3 regions of the Priestia sp. 10L35 genome follow, and region 1 is predicted to be linked to each of the others. Evidence: riboswitches for the same ligand, from Rfam matches in the RefSeq annotation. Region 1 holds a riboswitch; each other region holds the start of a gene.
What was found. Region 1 has a riboswitch for S-adenosylmethionine ahead of AC1DEF_RS08915 (Na+/H+ antiporter NhaC family protein). Riboswitches for the same ligand answer to the same signal wherever they lie in the genome.

Region 1 (5,019 bases):
GACGAATCTCAATTCCCATCTTCTCAAATTTTTCTTTTAATTGAACACCAAGCGGGTACTCCATTGCCCCTGGCTCAATATATACTAATTGAGGTACAAAAGGTTTTATCATCATGTACACTTCCTTTTTTCTAGTACTAATAGCGTTTGAAAAATAAAAAGACTCTATCCTTGGTAATTATTTTTCAAACAAAAAAGACTCTCCGTTAAGAGAGCCTTGCATTAGTCATATTGTTCATAATCAAATATCTTATTATACATTTTTTCAGCTTCTTCATACGTTGAATATACGGCATCATCTTCAGCTAACAAATGGTAAGACTCATGTAAAAACAGCGCCTTTTCACCTTTGTTTTCGGGATGTTCAACAATTTCAGCCTGATTAATATTCGCAACGTTTGCCGTATGAGGATTTCGGTAAATAACAAATACTTGATCTCCCACTTGATATTCTTTTTTCTCCACGATCATCATCCTTTTCTTCTTTCTTTACTCGTATGATGTCCGCTTTTGCTCATTTTATCCGGTAAAAACACCTCATGGCATCATCAAGAATTCATACGCTTTTACGCTCAATAAACCGAAAAGGGAGCTCAATTTTCTGAGGAACCTTGCTTCCCACTAATGTAAAAAGCGTTTCTCCCATTTCCTTAAGAGGAAGTTCGATCGTTGTTATTTGTAAATAAGAAGAAAGCGGATGATTATCAAAACCAATGATAGCTAATTCACCAGGAACTGAAATACCCGCTTGTTCGCACTGAGCTTTTATTCCGATAGCTACTTGATCGTTTGTTACTAAAAGCGCCTGAGGCCGATTTTTCATCTGCACTAGTTTTTCCACCACTTTTTCACCATCTGTCACGTTCAAACAGCCTTGAAAAACCCATTCCGGATGATAAGGCTGATTTATTCTTTCTACATATTCTTTGTATGCTTGTTGCCGCTGTTGACTATTCGTACCCGTCATTCTTCCAATACAGTAGCCAATATCCGTATATCCTTTTTCTTTTAAATACATAAGCGCCTGCTTAAAAGCTGCATAATGATCAACGTATACGGAGCGAATAGAACGATTCTGTACGTTTTCGCACACGGCTATCGGCCCGTACTGCTGATAATATTCAATCGTGCTCCAGCTGCTTGCTCTAGAACAAATAATCACTCCATCAACTTGCTTTGTTTTTAGCATATGAAGCGCTTCTTCTTCTTTTTTTACATCATAGTTCGTCTGACAAATAACAAGCTGATACTGCTTTTCTAACGCCTGAGATGCCACTCCTTCTAAAAGCAGACTAAAATACGGATGATTAATAAAAGGCAAGACGACGGCAATCATATTTGTTTTCCCTTTTGATAAGTGAACGGCATTAATGTTTTGTTCATAATTAAGTTCGTGAATAACCTGCTCTACCAACCGGCGTTTTTCTTCTTTTACATACGGATGATGATTTAGCACCCGGGATACAGTCGAAACAGATACACCAGCTTTTTTTGCGATATCTCGGATATTTGTCATGTTTTCACCTTTTTCTCTTGCGCTGAAACGCGTTTCATACTTTATTCTCATTATAAAGTGAAACAGCAAGAAGCTAAACCCGTTACCATCGTGTTTTTACTCATTTACGTAAGGAGGTCATTTCATGGGTATTTTATTATTCATTTTATTATGCGGAATTGAAATTGGAGGAGCGGCTTATGCACTTAAACAGAACGAGACGCTTTGGAAGGAGTTAGATGATGAAAAGCCGACTGATTTTTTTAAACAGTAAAAAACCCTTAAAAAGAACATTCTTTTTAAGGGTTTGATATTACGCAGCTTCTTTAGATGACTTTGACTTTTTATTTAAACGAGGAAATCCAATTACAATTGCAATGATCCCGCAAACCGCTGTTAACATTGGGTAGAATGTTAATGGAATAATCTCAATCGGTGAAACTTTAGCAAATCCTGCTGCGAGAAGCATTTGTGCGCCGTAAGGGATAAGCCCTTGAACGCTGCATGAAAACAAGTCAAGCAGACTGGCTGATTTACGATTATCAATTGAATACTTATCAGAGATTTCTTTTGCTAACGGACCTGCCGTAATAATTGAAATCGTGTTATTAGCCGTTGCTAAATTTGTTAAACTTACCAGTCCAGCGATGCTGAATTCTCCGCCTTTTTTTGTTTGAATGCGTCGTGTTAATAAATTCAATAAGAACTGAATACCGCCATTATAGCGAATAAGCTCAACCATTCCGCCGATTAGCAGAGATAAAATAATTAACTCTGACATTCCGCCAATACCTTCTGTCACAGTTTTAGCAAGAGAAGAAAGCGTGTAGCTTCCGTCAGCTAATCCAATCACGCCGGCTAGCACAATTCCTCCGGTTAAAATGCTTAATACGTTTGCACCAAATATGGCAGCAACGAGTACGCCGACATAAGGCAAGATTTTAAACCAGCTAAAATCCTTAATTTCTACTGATGATGTATTGCCTAGCGTCATTACAAGCAATAAAATTACCGTAACAATCGCTGCAGGAAGGACAATAAAAAAGTTTACTTTTAATTTATCTGACATATTTGTTTTTTGCGTACGAACTGCTGCAATGGTTGTATCAGAAATTATCGATAAATTATCTCCAAACATTGCACCACCAATAACGGCAGCAATGGCCAATGTAATGGATACATGCGCTTGCTCACTGATTCCTACAGCAATAGGCCCTAGCGCAGCGATTGTTCCCATTGATGTTCCCATCGAAATGGAAATGAATGCGCCAATAACAAAGATTCCGACTACCACTAAGCTTTGCGGAAGCACAGAAAGCGCTAAGTTTACCGTTGAATCAACAGCTCCCATGCCTTTAGCAACTTGAGAAAAAGCACCTGCTAAAATAAAAATAAGCACCATAATAATGATATCAGGATGCCCTGCTCCTTTAGCAAAACGCTCCACTTTTACATTAAGTGAATCTTTGCGGTTCATAGCCAGCGCCACGATGGCTGCAATGATAATGGCTACTAATACAGGCAGCTTATAAAAATCTCCCGTTATAATTCCTGATCCGACAAACAGGACTAAAAAGACGCCCAGCGGTAACAGCGCCCAGCCGTTTCCTTTTTGTTGTTCCATTCTTAACACCTCTTGTTTACGTAATAAAAAAAGACCTCTTCTTATTGATAAGAAGAGGTCTCTTATTTGTATCATAAGATTACCCTTCTCATCTTCCAAACGAAACATCGTCTGCTGGATTTGGCACCGCACTGCGTACAGCCAGTTGCCGAGACATCATAGGGCCAGTCCCTCCGTCTCTCTTGATAAGAAGTTTATAGTTGTTTTAAAAATAGTCTTTCACTACTGTAATCTCTTTTTATTTAATTGTCAAATGCTATTTTAGAAAAATATATAGTGCGAAAATTCTCACATCAATTAGCTACGTCTCGTTTTAAAAACGCTGCCCATGCCACGCCCATAAAGAAGACAAAATGCGCAACTAAGATGAAAATGGAAAATGGAATCGTCATGCCGTCAAACATCGTCTTCATTCCGTCCATATACTGCACAAAGTTTGTGTTGGCGAACAGTAAAAATTTTCCCCACCATAAACCAAACTGTGATACTAGTCCTGTTACTGCTTTTGCCCCGATACTTACGACAATAGCCAGACTGGAAGCAAGCGCGCTGTTTCTGAATAAAGACGACAGCATGAATGCAAATGTCATCATCATAAACGTTTCCATATACGCGCTGTCATACGTAAGCGTAATGTTTTTAAGCAGCTGCGCATCTCCTTCTAGACTGGTAAAGCCAAAGAACAATGCTCCCCATACAAACGAAAAAAGCAAATAGCTCAGTAAATAATACAAGCTAATTAAAATGAGGGTTATGTACTTGGATGCTAAAATCGTTGAACGTCTAGCAGGGCGAATTAAAAGAAGCTTAATGGTACCTGCTTCAAACTCTTTTGCAACCATTGACCCTCCAACAGCAAGCGCGAAAAATTGAACGAGAATCAGCATACCTGAACTAAATGACAGGAAGTTCAAAATGTTGTCTTCTGTTCCTGCACTGTTTGCTACTTTCTTCATTAAAAGAGCCATACAAAGAGTTAAAATACCGATTGTAATAAACGTGACTTTTGTACTTCTTTTATGAAACCATTTCATATGTTCATTTTGAATTAGCTTAAGCATGGTGCTCTCCTTCCGTAACGGACATAAACGAATCTTCAAGCGTCTCATACACAGGAGTGATTCGGTAGACTAAAATATCGCTGTCCACTAATTTTTTATTCACAGCTGGAATTTGTTCTTTTACAATCGCCACGTCGATACTATGTGATCTCATCGTTACTTCAAATTCTTGTGATAAAAGATCCGCTGCTTTTTGCGCATCAGACACTTCAAATTCTACGTACGTTCCTTGATCTTGACGATTTGGAGATAGATCTTGAATGGCTTTTAACTCACCGTCTTGAATAATGCCAACGCGGTCACATAGTGCTTCTACTTCTTTTAATAAGTGGCTCGCGATTAAGATCGAAATTCCTTCTTCCCTGCAGAGGGTTTGTAAATATGTACGAAATTCTCTCATTCCCGCTGGGTCTAGACCGTTTGTTGGTTCGTCTAGTAAAAGCAATGCAGGCTTATGTAAAATAGCTTGAGCTACTCCTAAACGCTGTCTCATCCCAAGAGAATACGTCTTCACTTTTGCATGAATGCTGTTTTCAAGCTTTACTAAAGCAATCACTTCATCCAAGCGTTCTGATGTGATCCCTTCATGCATATTCGCAAAGTGTTTTAAATTTTGATAGCCCGTCAGATAATCATAAAACTCAGGGTTTTCAATAATCGCTCCAATTGATTTCATAGCTGATGTAAACTGTTCTTTTAAAGGAAATCCATTGACGATAATTGTTCCCTCTGTTTCTTTGATGAGTCCTACGACGGTACGAATTAACGTTGTTTTTCCAGAGCCGTTCGGACCAAGCAATCCGAAAATCTCACCGCGCTCAACCGATAAGGATACATCA
Region 2 (5,019 bases), on a different contig from region 1:
GTATAAGCATGCCGAAAAGCAGAACAAGGCAGCCGATAATAAAAAGAAGCCGCACTAAAATAGAACGACGAAAAAGTCGAAATAATAGCCATTCCATCATAAAAAAACCTCCAGTGATTAGTCATAGCCACAGTATGACCATTTTTCACTGAAGGTATAAGATATCTTTATCTTTTTACTTCGTAATATTCAATCCATTCTTTGTCTGGACCGTAGAAAAATAAGTATCTTGCTCCATTTGGCAAAGTTACAATGTTTTCTTCCACAAATGAAACGCCTGCTGATTTTAAACGCTCAAACTCCTCTTCAATTCCGTCTACTGCCAGCGCAAAATGATGAACTTTACCTTCGTTAGGTAAGCTTGAGTTATACCCTTGAATTAACTCTACGATTACATTGCCTTCTAAACCTAGAAAAGCTAGCTTCAAAGACGGATCGGTATGTGGTAGTTTTTCGATGAGCTCTAATCCCACTTTTTGCGTATAGAACTCAATCGATTCTTCTATATCCTTTACTTGAACGCCTACATGTTCAAATTTTAAAATTGTCATATGCATCACCCGTATCTATAGTATGTAAAAACTATGAAATATATTAAAGAGAAAGGATATAGAAGTCAAGATAGGGCTGCTTATCAGGAAAGGGCTCTTAAATCATATTTTTGCTGGAGTGAATAGGGTAGAGGCTTCCATCAAGAGCAAACGAAATTTTGCCTGTTTCTTCAGATACAACTAAAATTAATGCATCCGATTTTTCCGACATTCCAATGGCTGCACGGTGACGTGTTCCCAATTTTTTGTTCGTTAAAATAATAGACGAAAGAGGTAAAACATTAGCAGCTGAAATAAGCTGATTATTTCTAATTAGGACGGCTCCGTCATGTAAGGGTGTCCCTGGATAGAACAGTGTCTCAACTAGCGTAGCGCTGACAGGAGCTTGAATAGGCATTCCTTTTTGAATAAGAGGGTCTACATTTTGTTCCCGTTCAATGACAATTAAAGCGCCGTGACGTTTCTCCGAAAGGTTATGAATAGCTAAAGACAGAGCAGCATATTCAAATGTATAAGGCGATAAATAATGGCGCAAGTAATAAGAGGCAGCCGTAGCTTGAACATCTTGAAATAACCTTCTCATCTCCTCAAAATCACATAGGATACAATGATCACTCGTGTCTAAATGTTTAATTAAATTAGAGGCTTCAGTTGAAATCTGCTGTAAATATGTTCGCACATTATTTTTAATTGTATCGTCTAATTGAAAAGGTTGTCTCTCCATCTTATATAGCTCCTATCTGTCAGTCAGTGTTATCTGTAATGTGTGCTAATGTGGGTGAATTATCCGTAAAGCTTATAAATCCCTTATTAATTTTATAGAGAGGTTTTGTGTTTTATTTAGCAAGAGAATATAAAAAGTTGGAGAAAAAAGAAAGCGTTTTATAAATTGATATGTTCACATTTGGGTTAAATTTACATATGTTGTTTTAAATAAAAGTATAGATATTTCTGTGAATTTAAAGTATAGTTTTCTTATCGGATATATGATTTTTAATGTTGACAAATATTCTAAATATGCTAAAATTTTTAAAAAATGCTTATCAAGAGTGGTGGAGGGATCTGGCCCGCTGAACCCCGGCAACCTGCTTAGCAAGGTGCTAATTCCAGCAAAGTGTGTATCATTTTGAAAGATAAGGTGAAAATTTATTGCCTACCCAGTCTTTCAATATGGAAGACTTTTTATTTTGATATAGCGCAAGCGATAATTTGAGGAGGGACACCAATGACTGTAACCCCCGACTTAAAACAAATTTTTGAGCATGTCGAAGCAAAGTAAGAATTAAATAGTTTCGCTGACTAGACACACTAGAGGCGGTTTTATCCAATTCTAGTGGGTAAAACCGTCTTTTTTTATTGGATAACGCGGATAACTAAGAATTGGAGTGAAGAAAATGGCAGACTTATATACGTACGAAAACTGGAGTGATACATTTCCAGAGTTCGACAGTGAAGATGAAACAAAAGGAGCTCTTTCAGCATTGCAGTGGGCGTATGATACCTACGGAGATTCAATTATTTACGCATCAAGCTTTGGTATCGAAGGAATCGTGTTAATTGATTTAATTTCAAAAGTGAAAAAAGATGCTGAAATTGTCTTTTTAGATACAGGCGTTCATTTTAAAGAAACATATGAAGTAATTGATGCAATTAAAGAACGCTTTCCTGATTTGCGTATTCATATGAAAAAACCGGATTTAACGCTTGCAGAACAAGCTGAGAAACATGGAGATGAACTTTGGAAGAGTCAGCCTAACCTATGCTGTCAAATTCGAAAAATCATCCCGCTAAGGGAATCTCTTGCTCCTTATGATGCGTGGATTTCTGGTTTGAGACGCGAGCAGTCTGAGTCTCGTGCCAACACGAATTATTTTAATAAAGATGAGAAATTCAAGAAAGTGAAAGTCTGCCCGTTAATTCATTGGTCCTGGAAAGAAGTTTGGCGCTATGTGTATAAGCATGATTTACCATATAACAAACTTCATGATCAAGGCTACCCAAGTATTGGCTGTGAGCCCTGTACCGCACCTGCCTACAATGTAGACGATTTACGTTCAGGAAGATGGGCAGGTACACAAAAAGTTGAATGCGGATTACACGAATCTTAAATACGAAAGAGCTGAATAAATGATGCTTTTATATGTTGCCTTTATCATTGCGCTTTTTTTTGCAATGAACATTGGGGCAAGCGGTGCAGCAGCAGCTATGGGCGTTTCATACGGCTCCGGTGCGATTAAAAAGAAAAGAGTAGCCCTGTTCATCTGTGCTGTAGGTATTGTGCTCGGAGCCATTATCGGAGGCGGCGAGGTGGTAAAAACCATCAGTTCAGGTATCATACCTGAAAAATTGCTGTCAGTAGAATTAGTTATTATCATTCTGGCTGCTGCAACGCTGTCACTCTTTTTCGCGAATTTAATTGGTATTCCTCTATCAACAAGTGAAGTAACGGTTGGTTCAGTTGTTGGAGTAGGCGTAGCTTATCAATCTCTGTATGTGGAAAAACTTTTAGTTGTCATGTCTTTTTGGATTATTGTTCCGCTGGTTTCATTTGTTATTGCTTTTTTGATTGGAAAAGTGATAAAACGCGGAGCGCATAAAAAAGAAGCAAAGGGAACGTGGAAAAGAGTTTTAACGATTTTAGTTATAGCGACGGGATTCTTTGAAGCCTTCTCAGCTGGAATGAATAACGTGGCAAATGCTGTCGGTCCTCTAGTAGGAGCTGGATTAATGGATGCCACAACGGGTGTCATAGCAGGAGGATTGGCAGTGGCGCTCGGAGCTCTTTTACTAGGAGGCCGAGTTATTGAAACAAACGGGAAAAAAATTACTCGCTATTCTGTAGGGGAAGGGTGCATTATCTCGGGTACTGGTGCTTCTCTTGTCACAGTCGCTTCACTGTTTGGTTTGCCAGTACCCCTTACACAGGTCACTACGTCTTCTATTATTGGAATAGGAGCAGCGAAAACGGGATTCACGAAAGAACAGCGCGAAGTTGTCATTCAAATGTTAAAGGTTTGGGTGGTCTCCCCTGTATTTTCACTCGTAATCTCATATGTTCTTGTGAAATTAGTACTTGAAAGCGACTTATATTCATTTGTGGTGCTAGCTAGCGGATGTATTGCCACAGCAGGTGTTCTAAGCTTAGCTAGAGCGACTAGAAGAAAAAGAGCAAGCTTGCAGTCGGAAAAAGAAAAAATGACTGCGTGATTCAAGTGCTTTTTATTATATTGTGTTAATTATTTAAGGAGGATTTTACAAAATGACAACAATTCAAGCACACGGTGGAGAATTAATTAATTTATATCAACCAACATATGACTACACGTCACTAACAAAAGAAATCGAAGTAGATAACATGGCCCTAAGTGATTTAGAACTAATTGGAATTGGTGCTTACAGCCCAATTACAGGATTTTTAGGAGAAAAAGATTATCAATCAGTTGTTGAAAATATGCGTTTAGCAGATGGAACAGTATGGAGTATTCCTATCACTCTTCCTGTAACAGAAGAGCAAGCTAAAGAATTAAACATTGGCGACAAAGTAAAACTTGTTCAAAACGGCGTAACGTATGGTGTTTTAGAAGTTTCTGAAGTATATACCCCAAATAAAGAAAAAGAAGCGGAGAACGTGTACCGCACGGCAGAACTTGCTCATCCTGGCGTGAAAAAAATGATGGAACGCCCAAATGTATATGTAGCAGGTCCAATCGTACTTGTAGAACGTACACCTAAAACGCGTTTTGAAAAGTATTACCTAGATCCTACTGAAACAAGAGCAGCATTTGAAGAACGCGGTTGGAAAACGGTTGTTGGATTCCAAACTCGTAACCCTGTTCACCGTGCGCACGAATATATTCAAAAAACGGCATTAGAAATTGTAGACGGCCTGTTTTTAAATCCACTTGTAGGAGAAACAAAGTCAGATGATATCCCAGCAGATATCCGTATGGAAAGTTATGAAGTACTTTTAGAGAACTATTATCCTAGCGATCGTGTAGCTTTAGCAGTTTTCCCTGCTGCGATGCGCTATGCTGGACCTAGAGAAGCTATTTTCCATGCAATGGTTCGCAAAAACTTTGGATGCACACATTTCATTGTAGGCCGTGACCACGCTGGTGTTGGTGACTACTATGGAACATATGACGCACAAAAAATCTTCAGTAACTTTACAGCAGATGAATTAGGAATTACACCTTTATTCTTTGAACACAGCTTCTATTGCAAGAAATGTGAAGCGATGGCATCAACGAAAACATGCCCTCACAGCAAGGAAGATCATATGATTCTATCTGGAACAAAGGTACGTGAAATGCTTCGTAACGGAGAAGTGCCACCAAGCACATTCAGCCGTAAAGAAGTAATTGAAGTGTTAATTAATGGATTAGCAAAACAAAAAGTATCTTCAAAATAAGGAGCGGTTGAAGTGAGCAAATCAACAAACATTACGTGGCATGATGCTGGAATTACA
Region 3 (5,019 bases), on a different contig from region 1:
GCAGTAACGGTAGGAATTTCAAGAATTTATCTCGGTCTGCACTATCCGACGGATGTCATGGTAGGCCTGATACTGGGCATCTTTTCAGGTGCTGTGTCACTGAACATATTTTTAACTTAATTGATAGGAGGAGTACTAATGAGAATTGCTTTATTTACGGATACATTTGCTCCAGAAGTTAACGGAGCTGCTAAAACACTTTATCAGTTTACCCAGTATGTCAAATCAAAGCAAATTCCCATCCAGGTATTTGCTCCTGAATTTGCTCATGATCAGTCATTTTCAACGTATGTTCACCGTTCGCCCAGCATGCCGTTTTTCCTTTATCCAAACAGCCGCTTTTCATTGCCAAACGTTCTAAAAATTAAAAAGCAGCTGCAGGAATTCAATCCTTCTATTATTCATTTGGCCACTCCTTTTACAATGGGGCTTTGCGGCTCCTATTACGGGAAAAGATTAGGTGTTCCTCTTGTCGGCTCTTATCATACCAATTTTGCTGATTATTTATCTCACTATGAACTTGAAAAAATGCGTGTACCACTGCAAAAATATATGAAATGGTTTTATAAACCTGTACAAAAAATATTCGCTCCCTCTGAAGTGACCAAACAGCAGCTAGAAGAACAAGGGTTTCACAACGTATCTATTTGGTCGCGAGGAGTAAATCATAAATTATTTCACCCCCACTATGACCGCTTTGATATTCGTATTAAATATAATATTAAAAAGCCCTACATTTTAACGTATGTAGGAAGATTAGCTAAAGAAAAGAACGCTGATTTTTTAATGAAAATCGCACGATCTCTACCGGATCATATCCGCCATCAAATTCACTGGGTTATTGTGGGAGACGGCTCTTTAAAAGAACAAATGCAGCAGCAAGCATCTGAGCATATGACATTTACAGGCTTCCTTGAAGGTAAGCAACTTGCTCATATCTATTCATCATCTGATTTGTTTGTTTTTCCTTCAGAAACAGAAACCTTCGGAAATGTTGTACTGGAGTCTCTTGCTTCTGGAACTCCTGTAGTGGCAGCAAATGCAGGAGGAGTTAAACAGATGATTCAGCACGGGCGAAACGGCTACCTTTGCAAACCTCACTCCTTAGAAGAATTCAGTTCGGCTATTACAGGTTTACTCGATGATTTGCACCAGCGGCTTCACTTTGGCCATGCAGCGAGACACTATGCTCTTACTCAATCATGGGACGCCATTTTTCAGCATTTGCTTTCAGAATATGAAGGTGTCGTAGAAAAATCTGCTGCAGATATTCAATGGGCATAAAAAAAATCTCCGTTTTCACGGAGATTTTTTTATTATTTAGCTAAAGCTTGAGTTTTTAATGCTTCCGCTTTGTCTGTGAACTCCCAAGGAAGCTCCACGTCCGTACGACCAAAGTGGCCGTAAGCTGCTGTTTGCTTATAAATTGGGCGACGTAAATCAAGCATTTTAATGATGCCCGCTGGACGTAGGTCAAAGTTTTTGCGTACTACGTCTACTAGTACTTCTTCAGAAACTTTTCCTGTACCGAATGTATCAATTGAAATAGATACTGGTTGTGCAACACCAATTGCATATGCTAGTTGTACTTCACATTTATCAGCAAGATCAGCTGCTACAATGTTTTTCGCAACATAACGAGCTGCATAAGCTGCTGAACGGTCTACTTTTGTTGCGTCCTTACCAGAGAATGCACCGCCGCCGTGACGAGCATATCCGCCGTAAGTATCAACGATAATTTTACGACCAGTTAAACCAGCATCTCCTTGAGGACCGCCGATTACGAAACGTCCTGTTGGGTTAATGAAATACTTTGTATTTTCATCAATTAACTCGTTTGGAACAACTGGATTAATAACATATTCTTTTAAGTTACGTTGAATTTGATCTAACGTTACTTCTGGATGATGCTGAGTTGAAATAACAATTGTATCGATGCGAACAGGTTTGTTGTTTTCATCATATTCAACTGTTACTTGTGTTTTACCATCCGGGCGAAGGTAAGGAAGAATTTCTTCTTTACGTACTTCTGTTAGACGGCGAGCAAGTTTATGAGCTAATGAAATTGGAAGAGGCATTAATTCTTTTGTTTCGTTACATGCATAACCAAACATTAAGCCTTGGTCTCCAGCTCCGATTGCTTCGATTTCTTCATCTGACATTTGACCTTCACGTGCTTCTAACGCTTGGTCTACACCAGCAGCGATATCAGCTGACTGCTCGTCGATAGATGTTAATACTGCACAAGTTTCAGCATCAAATCCGTATTTTGCACGAGTATAGCCAATTCCTTTAATTGTTTCACGAACTGTTTTAGGAATATCCACGTAAGTAGAAGTTGTAATTTCACCACTTACTAAAACTAAACCAGTTGTTACGCTTGTTTCACAAGCAACACGAGCATTTGGATCCTTTGCTAGGATAGCATCAAGAATTGAGTCAGAAATTTGGTCACAAATTTTATCGGGATGTCCCTCTGTAACAGATTCTGACGTGAACAGACGACGTTGTGTTGACATCAGTTTTCCTCCTTATAAATACGATACATTGTGATACGGTACTCATTCCCTTATTTTCATTACACGTTAAAAAATATAAAAAAACCTTTCCTTGTATCGAGGAAAGGTATCAAATTCTACATAAGCCTTTCACTCTTATCGATCAAGGTTGTGCCCTTGCATCAGGTTAGCACCTTATCGTCTACACAAAAAAATGACGATGGTTGCTGGGTTTCATAGGGCCTGTCCCTCCACCAGCTCGGGATAAGAGAGTATCCGTTCAAGGACATATAATACATGAAAAAGCGCTCCACTGTCAACAACATTCAAATGGAAATCATCTCTTTATGTTTGAATCTGTTTTAATGTAACATACTCAAATTCCGAAATAGTACACCTTATTAAGAATCATCACTAAGTTTAGTTAATAAGACAGATCAAAATGAGGCTTTCACTTAAAATAGCTTCACTTTTTTCGCTCCTAGCACATATACATGTGTCTAAAATAGGTATAACGTACATTTTTTTATAATACACAAACATTTTTAGTTAAATAGTATAGAATAATTAAATAAATGTGTTATACTAATTATAAATTTCAAACATTAATGAATAAATAATAGCTAAAAAAGGAAGGTAGTGCACATGAGTACTGTTGATATGTCTATCGAATTAAATGGTTTGCTTCAATTAAAAACAACAAAACACCAATTATCTGTTCCACAACTTGTTGAAAAAATTCTAGCTCGACGCGAAGGAACGCTGACTTCTACAGGTGCTGTGTCAGTCGAAACCGGAAAATATACAGGTCGCTCTCCTTTAGATAAATTTATTGTAAGCGATGCTGTGTCTTCAAAAACGGTTGAATGGGGACCTGTCAATCAGCCAATTTCTGCTCAGCGATTCGATGCGCTATACAAAAAAGTCTTAACCCACTTAAAGAAGCAGGATGAACTTTTTGTTTTTAATGGATATGCTGGAGCTGATAAAAAGTATCAGTTACCAATTCAAGTAGTTAATGAATTTGCATGGCACAACCTATTCGCTCAGCAGTTATTCATTCGCCCTTCAGCCGAACAAAAAACAAATGATGATGTGAAGCCGTTTACAATTGTAGCAGCTCCAACGTTCAAAGCTGATCCTGAAACAGACGGGACGAATTCTGAAACCTTCATTATTCTTTCGTTAGAGCGACGCATTGTGCTAATTGGAGGAACTGAATACGCTGGTGAAATGAAAAAATCTATTTTCTCAGTGATGAACTTCTTACTTCCTCAAAACAATATTCTATCCATGCACTGTTCTGCTAACGTAGGAGAAGAAGGTGACGTTGCATTATTCTTTGGTTTATCTGGAACGGGTAAAACAACGCTTTCTGCTGATGCAAACCGTCGTTTAATCGGAGATGACGAGCACGGTTGGTCAAGCTCTGGTGTATTTAATATTGAAGGAGGATGCTACGCGAAGTGCATTCAGCTTTCCGAAGAAAAAGAACCGCAAATCTTCAATGCAATTCGCTTCGGCGCCGTACTGGAAAATGTAGTGTTAAATCAAAATACGAAAGTAGCAGATTACAATGATAATAGTTTAACAGAGAATACTCGTGCCGCTTATTCAATTGACTCTATTGATAATACGGTATTGCCAAGCGTTGCCGGGCACCCTACAGCTATTGTCTTTTTAACTGCTGATGCTTTCGGTGTCTTACCTCCAATCAGCAAGCTTACAAAAGAACAAGCAATGTACCATTTTCTGAGCGGATACACTAGTAAGTTAGCTGGAACAGAGCGCGGCGTAACATCGCCACAGGCTACTTTCTCTACATGCTTTGGTGAGCCTTTCTTACCTCTTGCTCCAACAACTTATGCAGAAATGCTAGGAAAGAAAATCGATGAACATAATGTAAATGTCTACCTTGTAAATACTGGATGGACCGGCGGTGAATACGGGGTGGGCGAACGAATGAAGTTAAGTTACACTCGAGCTATGGTTCAAGCAGCCCTTGAAGGAGAACTCGCTAATACCGAAACAGTAACAGATGCTATTTTTGGTTTATCGATTCCAACTCATGTTCCGGGCGTTCCTGATGAAGTGCTTCAGCCTTCTAAAGCATGGAACGATGCAACAGCTTATAACCAAAAGGCAACTGAGCTTGCTGCTAAATTCAAAGCTAATTTCAAGCGTTTTAACGATGTAGCATCTGACATTTCAACATTAGGCGGACCTAGAGTCTAATAAAAAAACGATCGTCTTATAGACGATCGTTTTTTTAGTTAGTCGAATGTAATTTTGTCAGTTCATATGTGATAATGGTTTTTTCCTGCTCCATTTCTACCTTACGCACAACAGCAGTTCCAATACATTCTCCATTTTTCGTTTTGTGAACGTTTAATGGAATATCTAACGGATACAAGCGATATCCTTTTTTCTCAATTTGAAAAATGTTATCCGTTACACGCTTTTCGTTGCCTTTTGTCACAATCATTGTATTTAATTCTAGCGGCATCCCCATTTTTTCTCA

Region 2: it holds a riboswitch for S-adenosylmethionine, as region 1 does, so the genes downstream of both, AC1DEF_RS22155 (phosphoadenylyl-sulfate reductase) here and AC1DEF_RS08915 (Na+/H+ antiporter NhaC family protein) in region 1, are expected to answer to the same signal.
Region 3: it holds a riboswitch for S-adenosylmethionine, as region 1 does, so the genes downstream of both, metK (methionine adenosyltransferase) here and AC1DEF_RS08915 (Na+/H+ antiporter NhaC family protein) in region 1, are expected to answer to the same signal.

The regions. Positions count from the first base shown of each region.
Region 1 covers NZ_JBFTKA010000002.1:577,854-582,872, forward strand. Annotated here, with positions in the region: gene splB (spore photoproduct lyase) at 1-112, opposite strand, end outside; gene AC1DEF_RS08900 (transcriptional regulator SplA domain-containing protein) at 223-471, opposite strand; gene AC1DEF_RS08905 (LacI family DNA-binding transcriptional regulator) at 557-1,516, opposite strand; gene AC1DEF_RS08910 (hypothetical protein) at 1,641-1,769, shown strand; gene AC1DEF_RS08915 (Na+/H+ antiporter NhaC family protein) at 1,809-3,119, opposite strand; SAM riboswitch class I at 3,205-3,311, opposite strand; gene AC1DEF_RS08920 (ABC transporter permease) at 3,413-4,180, opposite strand; gene AC1DEF_RS08925 (ABC transporter ATP-binding protein) at 4,173-5,019, opposite strand, start outside.
Region 2 covers NZ_JBFTKA010000006.1:359,238-364,256, forward strand. Annotated here, with positions in the region: gene AC1DEF_RS22140 (potassium channel family protein) at 1-100, opposite strand, end outside; gene AC1DEF_RS22145 (VOC family protein) at 168-551, opposite strand; gene cdaS (sporulation-specific diadenylate cyclase CdaS) at 649-1,275, opposite strand; SAM riboswitch class I at 1,589-1,691, shown strand; gene AC1DEF_RS22155 (phosphoadenylyl-sulfate reductase) at 1,946-2,659, shown strand; gene AC1DEF_RS22160 (inorganic phosphate transporter) at 2,679-3,758, shown strand; gene sat (sulfate adenylyltransferase) at 3,811-4,962, shown strand; gene cysC (adenylyl-sulfate kinase) at 4,975-5,019, shown strand, end outside.
Region 3 covers NZ_JBFTKA010000001.1:36,537-41,555, reverse strand. Annotated here, with positions in the region: gene AC1DEF_RS00220 (phosphatase PAP2 family protein) at 1-120, shown strand, start outside; gene AC1DEF_RS00215 (glycosyltransferase family 4 protein) at 139-1,284, shown strand; gene metK (methionine adenosyltransferase) at 1,317-2,519, opposite strand; SAM riboswitch class I at 2,652-2,769, opposite strand; gene pckA (phosphoenolpyruvate carboxykinase (ATP)) at 3,144-4,733, shown strand; gene AC1DEF_RS00200 (DUF2584 domain-containing protein) at 4,768-5,010, opposite strand.